2 regions of the Neobacillus niacini genome follow, and region 2 is predicted to be linked to the other one. Evidence: riboswitches for the same ligand, from Rfam matches in the RefSeq annotation. Region 2 holds a riboswitch; the other holds the start of a gene.
The links. A riboswitch is a leader RNA that binds a small molecule or an ion and turns the genes downstream of it on or off. The one in region 2 is predicted to bind thiamine pyrophosphate.
Positions count from the first base shown of each region.

Region 1 (8,081 bases), 1.9 Mb from region 2:
TCGTTCTTATGGGATCTATTTATGGCATTATCCGATTATTATCCTGACCACACCCATTGTTAACACAGACGGAATAAATGTTTGGAGAATAACCTTACAACTAGGTGCTACCTTAATCATTTCGGCTTTATCCTACCGTTTTGTGGAAACTCCGATAAGAGCAGGGAAGATTAAGTTCAGCTTAACCACATTCAGAAAACAAACCATTGTTCAGCAGAGGCTGGTTATAGGAAGCTGCGCTGTCCTATTTGCGGTACTGATAGGAATATTATTCGTTTTTGCTGGAAAAACCACGGTGATGGTCACTACGAAAGCTCCATTAACAATAGAAACAATAAATCAAATCGAATTCATCCATGAACCTACTCTAGAGCCTGAACCTGAACCTGAACCAGCTCCAGCTCCGGACCCTAAATCGAAATCGATTACAGTGATAGGTGATTCGATTCTCTATGACGTGGCTCCATTCTTTAAAAACCATTACCCAGAAGCGGTTATTGATTACCGTGTCGGCCGGCAGATGAAAGAGATACCAGAGGTGATTAAGCAGCTGGAGGGAAGCGGGCAATTGGGGGAATATGTGATTATTCAACTAGGAACCAATGGACCTTTTGTAAAAACAGACTTAATAAATGTCATTAATAGTCTGGATCATAAAAAAGTGTATTTAATAAACTGTCGTGTACCACGTGCCTGGGAATTCACAGTGAATCATACGTTAGAGGAAGTCGTTAATAGTATTCCGAATACCGTTCTTATAGATTGGTATAGTGCTAGTGCTGGTCATCCGGAGTTTTTTTCAAAGGATGGTGTTCATCTATCTAGAGCTGGCGGGGAAACATATGCAAACCTCATAGCTGATACATTAGCAGAGTAATTCAATTGGAATTTACTCTGCGTTTTTGTTTTATACAAATTGCACTTAATAAGTTATTGAGTGTATCATGTTGAATCGGTCGGAATTTGTCGATATTTGTATTTTTTTATTTCAATACGTTTCCAAATAATTGGAAAACATAATAAACACTACATAGAAAAAAGGAGAGTTTCATGCGGAATCTTGCAGCTTTATTTTCCATGCTTATGCCTGGATTTGGTCAACTCTATAATCGGCAATTCCTGAAAAGTGTTTTTCTTCTCTTTGTTGAACATTATGATAATGTTTTGGGGAGAATCAATACGGCGATACATCTAGATTTTAACGGCTTTCATCAAAAAGCGTTAGAGGCAGCCAATTTTCAATACGTGTTATTTTATCCAGGCTTCTATGCTTATACGGTTTGGGATGCCTGGTATTATGCAAAACCTAATGCAAATAAAACAAAAACCGCCATTCCTTTTTTGATAGGAGGTTTTCTTGGGGAATTTGGGGCGATTTTTTCTAATCGATTACCCATTCCCACATTAATGGTCGGATTACTCATGGTGGTACCGATGATTATAGGAATGATTATATTCAGAAACCAATAAAAAAGCTTTTTGGCTGGTTAAGCCGTCCAACTTAAGAAGTTTGGGATAAAGCGGGATCATCTTTACGATTTCTTTTTACATAATCTAAATGGCTATGTTCTATGGGTAAGGTAATCGTTACCGTTGTAGCGATGTTTGGAATACTGTTTATTTGAAATTTTCCATTGTGATTTTGAATGATTTTCTTGCTCACCATTAGCCCCAAACCGGTTCCCTCTGTTTTTGTCGTATAAAAGGGGGTACCTAATAAAGGAAGATTTTCCCTCGAAATCCCTACACCGTTATCAACCACCGAAATAACAAGGTTCGTTTCTTGTTGTTCTATTCGAATGTGAATTTTGCCTCCTTGCGGAAGAGCTTCGATCGAATTCTTGATCAGGTTGGCAATTACCTGCTTAATTTGATTTTCCTCACATTTAATTAAAAACTGCTCTCCAACAAACTCCGGAAGAATTTCAATGTTATTAATGATTGCCTGCGTATTTAAAAGGGTAATCACATTTTTGATACTTTGCGAAATATCGGTTAAAGCAAAATGAAGAATATGTGGTTTAGAGAGGACCATAAATTCACTTACAATAAAATTAATCCTGTCTATTTCATCAATCATAATCTTGCTGTATCGTTTATTGTTCTCGGCATCTGGATTTTCAGCGATCATTTGCGTAAATCCTTTTAATGTCGTTAAAGGATTTCTAATTTCATGGGCTACACCAGCCGCCAGTTCGCCCACAAGCGAAAGCTTCTCCGATTCTCTTAATTTTTTCTCATGATTATTTAGATCCTTCATATGTTCAATTAGTTTTTTATCCAGAAAGGCACTGGATAATAACATAATCAATACGACGATTATACCTGGGACACTGATAAAAGAACTCAAGGTACTGGAACTTACTGAATAATAGGCATCGGAAGGGTTGAGAGCGGGGTGATAGTGAAGATTCGTACCCCACATCCCAATATAATGCATACCTGCAATTCCAATGCCCATTAGGATACTGCTCAATACCCTGCAATTAAAATTCATTGAGCGGTGATGATTAAAAAAGAAGAGTACCCATAAAGATCCAAATGCAGCAGTAAAAGCTATCCCTACCGACAAAAGAACGATTGGCGGGTTATAGGTAATGGAGAAGTTTACATGCATGGCCTCCATCCCTAAGTAGTGCATACCAACAATTCCTGCACCCATAAACAGACTCGAGAATAGCAGTCTAAGATGATTTGATTTCATCATAAAGAAGGCGAGACCTGTACCGGTTATGGATATCAGCAGTGAAAACAATACCAACCTCGCATCATATACACTATGCCTCGGCATATTCATCGCAAACATACCCACAAAGTGCATGGTCCAAATCCCGATACCCATGGCAATGGCACAACCTAATAACCATAGATTGTATTTGACATTTTTAAAAATGATCATTTTCCAGCGGAGATCTAACGCAATGTATGAAAAAAGAATTCCAAGTAGAATGGAAAAAACGAACCAGTAATCGTTGTAAGTCCCGGTCATATTATGTTCCAATGTTAACCACTTCCAAATAGTTTGAATTTTTACCATGATGTACTTCCAAGCAGCATATTATAACGAAATAACAAGAAATGGTAAATTGTACCTAAATAACCGTGATGGCTAATTAAAGAATATTTTTGAAGTCAAAATAGAACAAAGCCATCCTCGATGCGAGAATGGCTGCTTCTTTGGAATTTATAAAATCCCTATTAATAAAAATGACTCGGGTACTGCTAAATTATTTTTTTTCAACCTTTATTAACCCTTTTCCGACATTATCTTTCTCAAAATAGCATATGACCACATCACCGACATCTATTTTTTCATTTGAATCGATGCTTTCAGCTGAAAAGACAATTTTGGTTCCATCCTCACTTTGCCCATAAAATTGCTCGTCTTTCATTTGACTAATTTTATATTCTACTGTTTTGTATTCAGATGTTTCATTCCCAAGATTGGAAACCGGACTACTGGATTGTGATTTTATCATGAGTAAAACCAATAATATAGATAAGAGTATTCCAAGGATGATGATTTTTTTGAACATACTGCGAACCTCCCAATATGTATTTTAAGAGATGTTAGGGGAAAGTAAATCCTACTTTTTTCCTTTAGCCTTTTAGCCTATAACAAAATTATTTACCATCTCTTTTATAAAACTTTTAAAAACCGAATGATTAAATTTAATATCCATATAATATTAAGTGAAACCCGAACAATGATAAAAGTTATACGAATATTGTTCACATCTTATTGATTAACTTGGAGGATGTTGTTATACTAAACTATGTAATTAACTATTGTAATATATCTAAATATTCATTATAATTCTATTTATTAGATTTTAAGGGATAGGGGAATTTTTTAAGTTATACAAAGGAACACACTTTATGGTTCTTTTGTACTGGAGATTGCAAACAAGCGGGAGGGGTACATCTGTGAAAAATTTATTGAAAAAGTGGAATCAAATCAGTCTGGTAAAGCAAATTTGTATTGGTTTACTAATTGGTATTATCCTGGCTGTCGCGGTTCCCGAAGTAGCAAAACCAGTTGTCATTTTAGGTTCCTTATTTGTAGGTGCTTTAAAAGCCATAGCACCTGTATTGGTTCTATTCTTGGTTATGTCTGCCATTGCGCAGCACAAAAGTGGTCAGCAAACCAATATGAAATCCATCATTTCCTTATATCTTTTAGGGACTTTTCTGGCTGGATTCATTGCGGTTATTGTAAGCTTTATTTTTCCTGTTAGTATTACCCTTACAAAGGGTGCTGAAGATTTGGCAGCTCCAGGTGGTGTGGTAGAGGTTCTCAAAACATTACTATTGAACGTTGTCGATAACCCGGTTAATGCCATTGCGAATGCAAATTATATCGGTATTTTAGCATGGGCTATCGTACTTGGATTGGCATTAAGAAATGCCCCTGACACCACAAAAACGTTGATTACTAATTTTTCAGACGCCGTTTCGAAAATGGTAACATGGGTAATCAAGTTAGCTCCACTAGGTATCATGGGTCTAGTGATTGATTCAATTACAACCAATGGACTTGAGTCTCTATTAAGCTATGGCAAATTACTTGTTGTCTTGATTGGCTGTATGCTTTTTGTGGCTTTCGTTGTCAATCCACTCATAGTATTCGTAAACGTTCGTCAGAATCCTTATCCACTTGTTTTCAAGTGCGTTAATGAAAGTGGAATTACTGCATTCTTTACACGCAGCTCTGCTGCCAATATTCCGGTTAATATGAAATTATGTGAAAAACTAGATTTAGATAAAGATACGTATTCAGTATCGATTCCATTAGGGGCTACCATCAATATGGCTGGTGCAGCGGTTACGATTTCCGTTTTAACCCTTGCAGCTGTCCATACTCTTGACATTCAAGTGGATATTCCTACAGCCATCATCTTAAGCGTATTATCCGCAGTTTGTGCTTGTGGTGCTTCTGGTGTTGCCGGCGGCTCACTATTATTGATCCCGCTTGCTTGTAGCTTATTCGGAATTCCTAATGATGTAGCGATGCAAGTAGTTGGAGTAGGTTTTGTTATCGGTGTTTTACAAGATTCCTTTGAAACGGCTCTTAACTCCTCAACAGATGTCCTTTTCACAGCAACAGCTGATTATAAGAAAAAGATAAAAGAAGGTAAAAAGATCAATATCAAGAAAGTTGCATAATATAAGCGTAATCCCTTTTGTGTAGACAGGCAGTAATGGTCTCACAGAAGGGATTTTTTATGAGGAATTGAAGTATATTTTTTATTTTGGGATGTACGAAAATCAACTCTTAAACGTATGTTTTAGTAAGAGAAGCATAAAAATAGGGGAGATTTAATGTTAGCACTTGGAATATTTTTTATCCTTATTGGTTTATTGTTTATCATAGTACCTTCTTTCATTTGGTGGATTTCGGAAAGCTGGAAATCCAATGATGGAACAGAACCATCTGATCTGTATCTTTGGACAACACGTTTTAGCGGTATGATTATATTCATTGTAGGTATCGGGACGGTTATCGTAGCATTCATTTAACAAAGTTGTCACTATCTCATGGCCACAAATAAACATCACAGAAGTATAATAAAAGTATAAGATATTGGTTTTTTATGAGAGGATGATAACCATGTTAACGGATTATTCAAGAATCGTTGTTGCATATGATCATTCGGATTTAAGTAAAAAAGCCTTGAACATGGCCATGAATTTAGCGAAACAGGATCAACAAATTGAATTATTAGTGGTTATGGTTATGCAGCCTGATAGACCGATGGTTTATTCGTATGGTTATGCATTTGATGCCTACCATGAGAGGCAAAAAGAGGATGTAAAAGCAGTATGTAACGAAGTGGAACAAGAATTAAAATCGCTTCCAAATAAGTCTAGAACCTTTGCTATTGAGGGTTCACCAGGTCATATGATTGTAGAATTTGTGAAACAAAATGACGCCGATCTTGTTGTTATGGGAAGCAGAGGATTAAGTGGATTGAAGGAACTATTCTTAGGTAGCGTCAGCCACTATGTCGTGCAAAAAGCACATTGTCCCGTTTTTATAGTTAAATAACTAGTTGAAAAAGCATGTAGAAAAAGTCCAATAGGACTGATTCTACATGCTTTTATTTTCAAAAACGACAGGAATAAATTCAGCATAGCTGTCTAAATGAAAATCAGCTTCGATGTCGCGGTTTTGAAAGGCAACGGTTTTAATTCCTAGTTGTCTAGCCGGAAGTAAATCTAATTCACGGTCACCAACCACAAAATCAATGTCATATTTTTTCAAAACAAATTCATAAGAAGAAGGATGTGGTTTCCTGTTGAAACCTTGTTCTTCAACAGAAACAATCTCTTTAAAGTAGTTGGTTAAACCAAATTTTTCTAGAAGATAGTTGGCAGATTCCCTGTCACGATGGGTGACAATAATATTGTTTTCTACAGCTGCTAAGACTTCTTTTAAATGTTCAAATGGCTTACTGACCTTTGAGTATTGGATATCAAGCGTTTTATATTCCGCACGTCGATCTTCATCAATCCCGAAATGTTTAAAGGCCGTTTTCGAATCGACTTTCAGCCAACGCAGCACCTCATCCCGATCAAGGTCACGCTGACTTAAAGCAACAAAACCCTCTACCAGTGCTGGATATGTATCAAAAAGTGTTCCATCAAAGTCCCATAATATGTTCATGTTTTGTCCCCTCAATTCACTAAAAATCGTAAAATTACCTGAAAAGTATTACTGTATCATTATCTTTTCCATAACACCAGTAAATATATTGGTGAGATTAAAAGCTTTACATCTCGAAATTTAAGGACTATCATAGGAAATAATTACATAAGATTTTACCTACTAGGGGTGCCCTTATACATGGGCTGAGAGAAAAACGTTACGTTTTTTAACCCTTTGGACCTGATCTGGATGATACCAGCGTAGGAAAGTAGCCAAGTGAAATTACCTTTTTCTCTAACTATTAAGCCAGGTCCAATTATAATGGATCTGGCTTTTTTATGTTTAAAAGACTAATAGGTTCATGGTTAAAGGAAAAAAGTGGAGGTGCAGTAATGAATCATAACGAACTAAGCTCTGTTTTAGAAAGGGTAAGAGAAGAAAACCCGCTCGTACATAATATTACCAATGTAGTTGTCACCAATTTCACGGCAAATGGTCTTTTAGCGCTAGGGGCTTCACCCGTGATGGCTTATGCAAAAGAAGAGGTAGCCGACATGGTTCGGATATCGCGTGCCCTGGTCCTTAACATCGGGACATTAAACCGGGAAGTGGTCGGCTCGATGATCTTAGCGGGAAAATCAGCAAATGAGCTAGGCATTCCGGTCATCTTCGACCCCGTTGGTGCAGGTGCTACTTTTTTCCGCACCGAAATGGCACAAAAAATTTTGGATGAAGTGAAAATATCGATAATCCGAGGAAATGCTGCCGAAGTCGCCAATGTGCTAGGGGAAAAATGGGAAATCAAGGGCGTTGATGCGGGTGCACAGCAGGGGAACAATGTTGAATTAGCTGTAACTGCGGCACGAAAGTTGAATACCATTGTTGTGATTACGGGAAAAGATGATGTACTGACAGATGGAGAGACGACGTATTTGGTTTCAAATGGTCACCCTCTGTTAACAAAAGTGACTGGAACAGGCTGTCTGTTAACCTCTGTGATCGGTGCCTTTGCGGGAGTCGAAAAGGACCTGCTCCTTGCTGGATTGTCCGCGTTAACCTTTTATGGAATGGCAGCCGAAAAAGCGTTTGTTAAGACAGGTCACTGGGGACCTGGCAGTTTCCAAGTGGAATTTTTAAATCAACTGTCACTCGTTTCTTCTGAGGATTTTGATCAATTAGCGACTTTTAAACAAGTATAAGGAGTGGACATCATGAAAAAAGCATTAACGATAGCTGGTTCTGATAGCGGCGGCGGTGCAGGAATTCAGGCTGATTTAAAGACCTTTCAAGAGTTAGAGGTGTTTGGGATGTCAGCTCTGACAGCTGTTACCGCTCAAAATACACTTGGGGTTCAAGCAGTATTTCCCATGACGGCTGAAGCAGTCAGCAAACAAATACAGTCAATTGGCGAAGATATGGGAGCAAATGCCAT
Region 1 is NZ_CP183883.1:3,838,829-3,846,909, reverse strand. It holds gene ACN6MT_RS19030 (acyltransferase family protein) at 1-877, shown strand, start outside; gene ACN6MT_RS19025 (hypothetical protein) at 1,051-1,470, shown strand; gene ACN6MT_RS19020 (MHYT domain-containing protein) at 1,502-3,037, opposite strand; gene ACN6MT_RS19015 (hypothetical protein) at 3,228-3,536, opposite strand; gene sstT (serine/threonine transporter SstT) at 3,928-5,166, shown strand; gene ACN6MT_RS19005 (DUF6199 family natural product biosynthesis protein) at 5,323-5,520, shown strand; gene ACN6MT_RS19000 (universal stress protein) at 5,612-6,049, shown strand; gene ACN6MT_RS18995 (HAD-IA family hydrolase) at 6,092-6,667, opposite strand; TPP riboswitch at 6,822-6,933, shown strand; gene thiM (hydroxyethylthiazole kinase) at 7,042-7,848, shown strand; gene thiD (bifunctional hydroxymethylpyrimidine kinase/phosphomethylpyrimidine kinase) at 7,861-8,081, shown strand, end outside.
Region 1: another riboswitch for thiamine pyrophosphate. It lies ahead of thiM (hydroxyethylthiazole kinase); the one in region 2 lies ahead of ACN6MT_RS08930 (YkoF family thiamine/hydroxymethylpyrimidine-binding protein).

Region 2 (8,081 bases):
TCCATCTCTGCCCGTGGCACATGAAAATTCTCCAAACCAAATGCTACTTCTTCTTCCACGGTCAGCATGCAGAATTGGCTCTCTGGATCTTGAAAAACAATCCCTATTTTTTGGTTGAGTTCACCCGGTTTATAATCGTTTAGATTTTTGCCCTCAAACGTGATGTTCCCCGTAATAACACCATCGACTGCCTCTGGATATAATTTGTTCAGACAATAAGCTAGTGTACTTTTTCCCGAACCACTTGGACCTAGTAGGAAAAGCGATTGATTTTTTAAAATGGAAAAAGAAAGGTCTTTGAAAATATTGCTATCTTCATAACTAAATCCCAGATCCTCTACTTTAATCTGTGGCTCAAACAGTGACATTTCGCTTGTGTTCCTTTCCTAACGGGAAACTGTTCAACGCTCCTGTTTTGGCAAGACCTTCGCTTAAATATTTACCTAGTAAGCCTGCCATTAGTGCCCCGCTTACAAGGCGAACAAAGAACATGGCCGTTACATAACTAGGCGAAAGGGCGGCAAATCCTGAGACATAAAATCCCCAGGCAAAGCTAAAAACTGATGAACCCATCCCTGCTGCCATTAAAACCCAAGTGGAATAGTTCTTCCATTTAGTTGCGGCAAAGACAGCTTCTGCACCCAAACCTTGAATCATACCGGAGATGATCAATTGCGGGCCAACGGCGTTACCAAGCATAACTTCCACTGTAGCAGCGACTGTTTCGGATAGAAAAGCCGCCCCCGGTTTACGGATAATATAAGCCGCAATAATCGAAACGATAAACCAAATTCCAAAAATAATATCATAGCCAATTAAACCAAAAAGGCCGAATAGGACATTCCCGAGCTGGAGAAACAACAAATAGACAACAGCAAAAACAACAGCAAGTACGGATAACACTATGACTTCACGAAGTTTCCATTTTGCCAGCATTTATTTCACCCTCTTTTTCGATGGGCTGTTGGCAGACATAGCAACCGTCATGACAATATGTGTAGAATCGCTTTCGTGTGCTCCTTGAAAGGCATCCTCTAATGTTTCGAAAACCTGGTTTGCATCACCATCAAGCCTTGAGGCATAGTGAACACCTTTTGTAAACGTTCCTTGGTCTTGAGCCAGTTTGCATTGATCCATGATGACATTCATATACGTTGGAATCCCCATTGGGTATAGAGCAAATTGAACAGCCACTTCTTGTTTAATATTCTGTGATTTTTCCTCATTTAAACGATTAGCGTTTTCTGATAGGTAGGCATCACCTGCCGAATCCCCCGGACATCCATTTGAAAACGTTGCCTGCAGCACAACATGATCGCCGTTTTTTGACGACTCTAGGAAAATAGCTTTCACCACATCAAATACATGCTCCGATCTTCCCCTAACACATGTGCTGACATCGTCCGTTTCCATCCAAACCTTTGAAGTATCCACTTCTTTTAATGCCGATAGAATAATATCTACAAACCTATCAGACATCGGATAAATCGAAAATCGCGCTCCAGTAATCTCACTCATACCACAAAAATTAGACATTTCACATACCCCCATTGATATTTTGGCAACAAAAAAACTGCATCCCACGGGAATGCAGTCGAATCATATCAATGTTGAACGAACGATAATTTTCTCCTGCACTTCCCCACGCTAGTATTATCTAGATCGGGTCATAAGGGTCGGACAAACGTCCTCTCAGCCAAAAAAGCTCCCCTAGTGCAAAAACCGTATGCAATTTTTCGTTGCCCTAATAATATGATAAATTTTCCAATATGTAAAGGGGGTTCTTTCGTTGCTCTTTCTTTGCCTCTTTTCGTTGCCTTTTCGGTGCCTGTCACCATTCGTGGACACTGTCCACCTCAGGAGGACACTAATTACAACCCTTTTTGAACCTACTTACCTCATACTAACAAAGAAATGCCATTAGTCATTTTTACATTAAAGAAAATTTTATGCACTTCATCACCTTCATAGCTGTCATATCATGAAAAAAAATATACAATGATGTATAAATGGTGCCTGTCACCCAAAGGTGTTACCACAGGGGAGGAGACTCTATATGGAGAAACAAGGGGTTTTTAAATCGGTTTGCCCGTTAGATTGTCCAGATCAATGCGGTTTGCTGATACATAAAGTTGATGGAAAAGTGGTAAAAGTGGAAGGCGATTCAGATCATCCTGTGACGAAGGGGAATATTTGTAATAAGGTTCGGCATATGGCGGAACGGCTTTATGATGAGAACCGCTTAGAATATCCTATGCAAAGGGTTGGAGCTAAAGGTGAAGGTAAATTTGAACGGATCAGCTGGGATGAAGCCATCGCTACCATAACCTCCAAGTGGAAATCAATTATCGAAACGGATGGTCCAGAAAGTATTCTCCCTTATAGCTTTTATGGGAACATGGGACATCTGAATGCCGAAGGGATGGACCGACGTTTCTTTCACCGTTTAGGAGCATCACAATTGGACCGGAGTATTTGTTCCTCAGCCGGCTTTGTTGGATATAGATACACGATGGGCGGCGGCTTCGGCATTGACCCAGAAGATACGATTCATTCCAAGCTCATTATTTTTTGGGGGATTAACGCAGCTAGTACCAATATGCACCAAGTGGCGCTTGCACAGAAAGCCCGCAAACAAAATGGGGCTAAAATCATTGTCATAGACGTCCATAAAAATCAGACCGGAAGATTAGCAGATTGGTTTATTCCGATTTTGCCAGGGACTGATACAGCACTGGCACTAGGAATCATGCATATTTTATTTGCTGAAAATAGCGTAGACGACTCCTTCTTACACCAATATACAGTTGGCTATGAGGAACTGCGCGAGCATGTTTTGCAATATGACCCTATTACGGTATCAACAATCACGGGAGTTCCTGTTGAGGATATTTATAGGCTTGCTAGAATGTATGGCAGTACCTCGCCTTCCTTTATTCGGATTGGCAACGGTCCGCAGCATCATGACAATGGCGGAATGTTCGTCCGTACAGTTTCATGTCTTCCTGCTCTTACGGGTCAATGGCTCATTAAAGGCGGCGGTGCGATTAAAGGAAATTCAGGATATCTCGCACTGAACACAACAAAATTGCAGCTTCCGCGGTTATTGAAGCATAAACAGACAAGGGTCATTAACATGAATAAGATTGGTGAGGCTTTGCTGACCTTAGATCCTCCTGTGAAATCCTTATATGTTTATAGCAGTAACCCAGCGGTAGTAGCTCCAGATGGCAATAAGGTAAGGAAAGGGCTTGAGAGAGAGGAATTATTCGTGGTCGTTCATGATTTATTTTTAACGGAGACGGCCAAATATGCTGACATTGTATTGCCTGCAACATCGTCTTTTGAGAATACAGATGTCTATACATCCTACTGGCACCATTACATTCAAATTCAGCAGCCAGTAATAGATGTTTACGGAGAGTCAAAATCCAATGTCGACGTATTCCGTTTGCTGGCAAAAGGAATGGGCTTTAAAGAAGCTGCATTTGAAGACTCAGACGCAGAAATGATCAAGCAAGCCCTAGACCAACCTGCGAATCCCTATTTGGTTGGAATCAATTATGAAAGTTTAGTAGAGAGGCAGTTTCTAAAAGCGAAGGTACAACCACTGTTTCCAGGAAAGTTGCGCACACCGAGCAGGAAAATTGAGTTGTACTCAAAGAGGATGAAAGCAAACGGATATCCTCCACTGCCAACCTATATTCCTTTAGAAAATGACGGAGACCATCCTTATCATTTTATACCAGCACCTAATCATAATTTCATAAACTCTACCTTTTCCAATAATCACAAACACATTGGCCTTGAAAAAGAACCCCGATTGCATATGAACAGTAAGGATGCTGAGGCTTCGGGGATTGAGGACGGGGATTTGGTTCGTGTCTGGAACCAGCGCGGGGAATGTATACTAAAAGCGATAGTAGGAGAAAATGTCCTTCCAGGCGTGGTCGCTACCCAAGGACTCTGGTCAGACATTGAAGGCACAAAACAACTCGTCAACAACCTGACACCAGACCGAATCGCCGACATGGGCGGCGGTGCAACCTTCTTCTCTGGACGGGTCAGCGTGAACAAAATATACAGTCATGTATAAACGGTGACAGGCACCACCGACGGGCACCACCGACGGCACCGTAAACCCCCAAACAGATTATCTGCTTGGGGGTTTCATATTAGGGTGGTTTTCCTGTGACGGTGTTCATTTAGTTTCTTATTTTGCTTTCATTTCTCCTTTGCAGGAAGTGGTATAGCACTCCGATTAGGTTGGAATCATTTCCAAATTGGCATTTTTCTACTTTGACGTCCAGAGTATGGATGTTATTTTTCATTTGGCTTAGTGCTTCGTTGATTTTGTCAATAAGGTCCGCTCGTTCGCTGATGGCGCCGCCAATTAATACTTTCTCTGGATCAATAGCATACTGCAGGTTAAATATTCCAACCGCAAGACGTTTGATAAATTTATTGATTTCATCTTGCACTTCTTCATCACCATCATCCGCGATTTGGAACACCTTTTTTCCATCCAGTGAGAGTGGCTTCAATCCCTTTCGTTTCGCCACTCTCCTAATCAAAGCACCTGTAGCTCCTAATGCACTCCACGCTTCTCCTATAGGCTGCTCCAAATAGTCTTCCATAACCATGAAACCAAATTCCCCGCCATGCAGATTTTTACCTCGGCGAATCTTTTTATCTATCACTAATGCGCCGCCAATTCCAGTACCCACTACGATGCAGATATAATCCTTTACCATCTTTGCTGCACCGAGCCAGCCTTCTGCCAAACCTGCACAATTGGCGTCATTTTCAAGTTCCACTGGTAAATAAGTAACATCCTGAATAAGCTTTTTAATATTTGGTCCATGCAAATAAGGGATGGCACTAGCTCCTTCGATATGTCCATTTTCAACATCCACTGCTCCTGGCACACTTAGTGCGATCCCTTTTATATCTGCCTTTTGCTCATAGCCTTTGACAATGAGATGAATGGTATCAACAAATGCCTCCAGACCCTCTTTTGGAGTTGGAATAGAAGACTTTTCGATAAATAATCCTGTTTCATCCATTAGGGCATATTTAATAGCAGATCCTCCAACATCAAAAACTGCATAGTAATTCACCAATTATTACTACCCCCAGTCTCCCATATTTTTTATAACTCCTGAACTTTTGGTTTGCCCTTGGAACTCTTAATTTTCTCATTTCCAAAGAAAGTAAAAATCAGAAAGCCAACTCCAGCAAAAAACGAATAAATATTGATCATATTTTCATAGCTTATAAACTCTGAAAACAGTCCGAACAACAGATAGCCAACAGTGGATCCAATTTTGGTTACATTCATATAGAGAGTGGTTGCCGTACCCGGTGCCTCAGGAATAAAATCCTGAAAATAAGATATGGCTAGACCTGCAGTAATGGAAACATGAGCTGCACTTATCAATTGAAGCGGATAAATTTGCCAAGGCTCTGTAACAAACCCAAGCAAAAGGAAATAAGTGAAAGCTAAACCATATCCAATTTTCACCAATAGGGCGTTATCGGTTCGTGTTGCCCACACACCGATAGCAATCATCATTGGAACCTCAAAAACTGGAGGTACACTAAAAATCACCCCTACATCCATTTCCGATCCATTCAATACTTTCGTAACGAATTGGGGCATATTTAACATATGGATAGAGGTTGCTGCAGATAGCAATAATGCAGCGGCAAGATTTACAAAAATATGCGGCTTGACGATCCATCTAGTTACCTTAATCTTATCTTTATCAGTTAATACCTGCTTGGCAACATCCTTTAATAAAAAAACAATGGTTAACAGTGCTAGCAAATGGCTTGCAGCTACCATTAAAAACAGCCCCTTAAAACCGATCGTTAAAAGCAGCCATGCTCCTAAGGCTGGTCCCACCGTCCAGGAAAGAGCAAAAAACATGCGGAAAACATTCATGATTAATGGAGTTTTGCTGCTTGGTATGTTGTTTTCCCTCAGGATATCACGAGCATAGGCCCATAATTGGGGAACGGAAGCGGCCGTTGCCCCAAGCAGAAAAAAGGCCGTAAATGCCAGTGCAAAATAATTTCTCAAAAAAGCAAAGCATGTATAGCCTAACACTCCTGTCAGGGACGTTAGGATTAACAGCCTTTTCCTGCTCATACTAGTATCAGACCTTTTGGCGATCAAACTGCTAATCGATACGCCGCCTATGGCCAAAAGAGTCATAAAAAATCCAAAGGCTGTATTACTCATTCCGACCTCATCAATCCCGAATAACGAGGAAAAAGGTACAAAAAAGGATGTCGATAATCCAAAGTTAAAATTTAATAAGAATAGGACTGGAAAAGAAGGAATTCTCCATACAAACAAAACGTTTTCTTTCAGGATGGAAAATACAGGTTTCTTCATGATTAAAAATCAATCCTATCCATTTAGTTGTGTCGGGCTTAATCATCCAAACAAGCTTTGTGTTTCTTATGATTCAATTACTACACTTCAAAATCACTCGATACTAATTGATTTAACATAGGCGGTTTCGTAATCCTCCAGTTGAATTCCAACTAGACGTTATCAGCCAAAACAATTTACTTAAAATCTAATTCCGCTCCGTTTGTTGCAATTACGCGTTTATACCAATCAAAACTCTTTTTCTTATACCGCCTTAAATCTCGTAAATCTGTTTCGCCACGGTTAACATAAATGAAGCCATACCGTTTCTCAAATTGACCTCCAGAGCTAATAAGATCCGTGGAACCCCAAGTAAGATAGCCGAAAACGTCGACTCCCTCTTCTATTGCAAGCTTCATCTGCTTAATATGTTCACTTAAATACTGAATACGATAATCGTCGACTACAGTGTTAGTTTCATTTAATTCTTCGCGGACACCAATTCCATTTTCTGTTATAAAAATTGGCAGGCGATAACGAGCATGCATATCTTTTAAGGCTACTCTTAGTCCAATGGGGTCAATGGACCAGCCCCATTCATTTGCTTTTAAATGGGGATTTGGAGTAACCCCTTCAATAAGATGGCTGCCATTGATGATTTCCGCACTCACCGTTTGGCTTTGATAGTAGCTGATACTTAAATAATCAACGGTGTTTGCCTTTAATAACTCTGCATCACCATCTTCAAATACAGGCATAATTCCTTTTCTTTTCAAGTTACGTGTCACGTAAGTCGGATATTCTCCATGGCTAAAAACATCAAAATAAAAATCAATTAAAAGCTCTTTTGCTTTCATATTAGCAATGGCATCTTCAGGCTTACAGGTATTGGGATAGGTAGCCATATAGGTAACCATACCCGCCATTTGCCCTCCTGGTACAAGTTCATGAAGCGATTGAACCGCTTTGGCGTGTGCAATAAAAGCATTATGGGTGACTTGATAGCGTAAAGCTTCTTCATTTTCTGCACCCTCTGTTTTTACACCCCAAAATTGAGGGTTTGTTACTACAAGATTTTGCTCGTTAAAGGTTAGCCAATATTTTACCTTGTTCCTGTAGCGCGTAAACACCGTTCTTGCGTAAGTATGAAATAACTCCACCACTTTTCGGGAAGCGAAGCCGTTATATTTTTCTGCCAGCGCAAGCGGTAAATCAAAATGGTAAAGGGTCACAATCGGTTGAATTCCATTTGCAAGCAACTCATCAAACAAATCATCATAAAACTGCAGGCCCTTTTCATTTACTTCACCTTCACCGTCTGGAAAAATTCTTGACCAAGATATACTCGTCCGGTAAGCAGTAAAGCCTAATTCTTTAAACAAAGCAATATCTTCTTTATAACGATGATAGAAATCAACGGCAACCTTCCAGTCAGATTGTCCTTCCTTAACTGGACGAGCGTCGACAATGGAAGGCCCCTTTCCATCTTCATTCCAGGCACCTTCCGTCTGAAAGGAGGTCACTGCCCCTCCCCAAAAAAATCCATCTGGTATCACATTCCCATGTTTATTTTCCATATTTCACACCACCACGTGTTTAGGAGATTGATTTTGAAGCACCAATAGCAGGTTATCTGCTGCTAAATCGGCCATTTTCATTCTTGTCTTAATACTGGCGCTGCCAATGTGAGGTAATGTGA
Region 2 is NZ_CP183883.1:1,903,827-1,911,907, reverse strand. It holds gene ACN6MT_RS08940 (ABC transporter ATP-binding protein) at 1-368, opposite strand, end outside; gene ACN6MT_RS08935 (ECF transporter S component) at 355-936, opposite strand; gene ACN6MT_RS08930 (YkoF family thiamine/hydroxymethylpyrimidine-binding protein) at 937-1,536, opposite strand; TPP riboswitch at 1,623-1,722, opposite strand; gene ACN6MT_RS08925 (molybdopterin-containing oxidoreductase family protein) at 2,057-4,096, shown strand; gene ACN6MT_RS08920 (ROK family protein) at 4,206-5,120, opposite strand; gene ACN6MT_RS08915 (sugar efflux transporter) at 5,153-6,403, opposite strand; gene ACN6MT_RS08910 (glycoside hydrolase family 1 protein) at 6,580-7,959, opposite strand; gene ACN6MT_RS08905 (2-hydroxyacid dehydrogenase) at 7,963-8,081, opposite strand, start outside.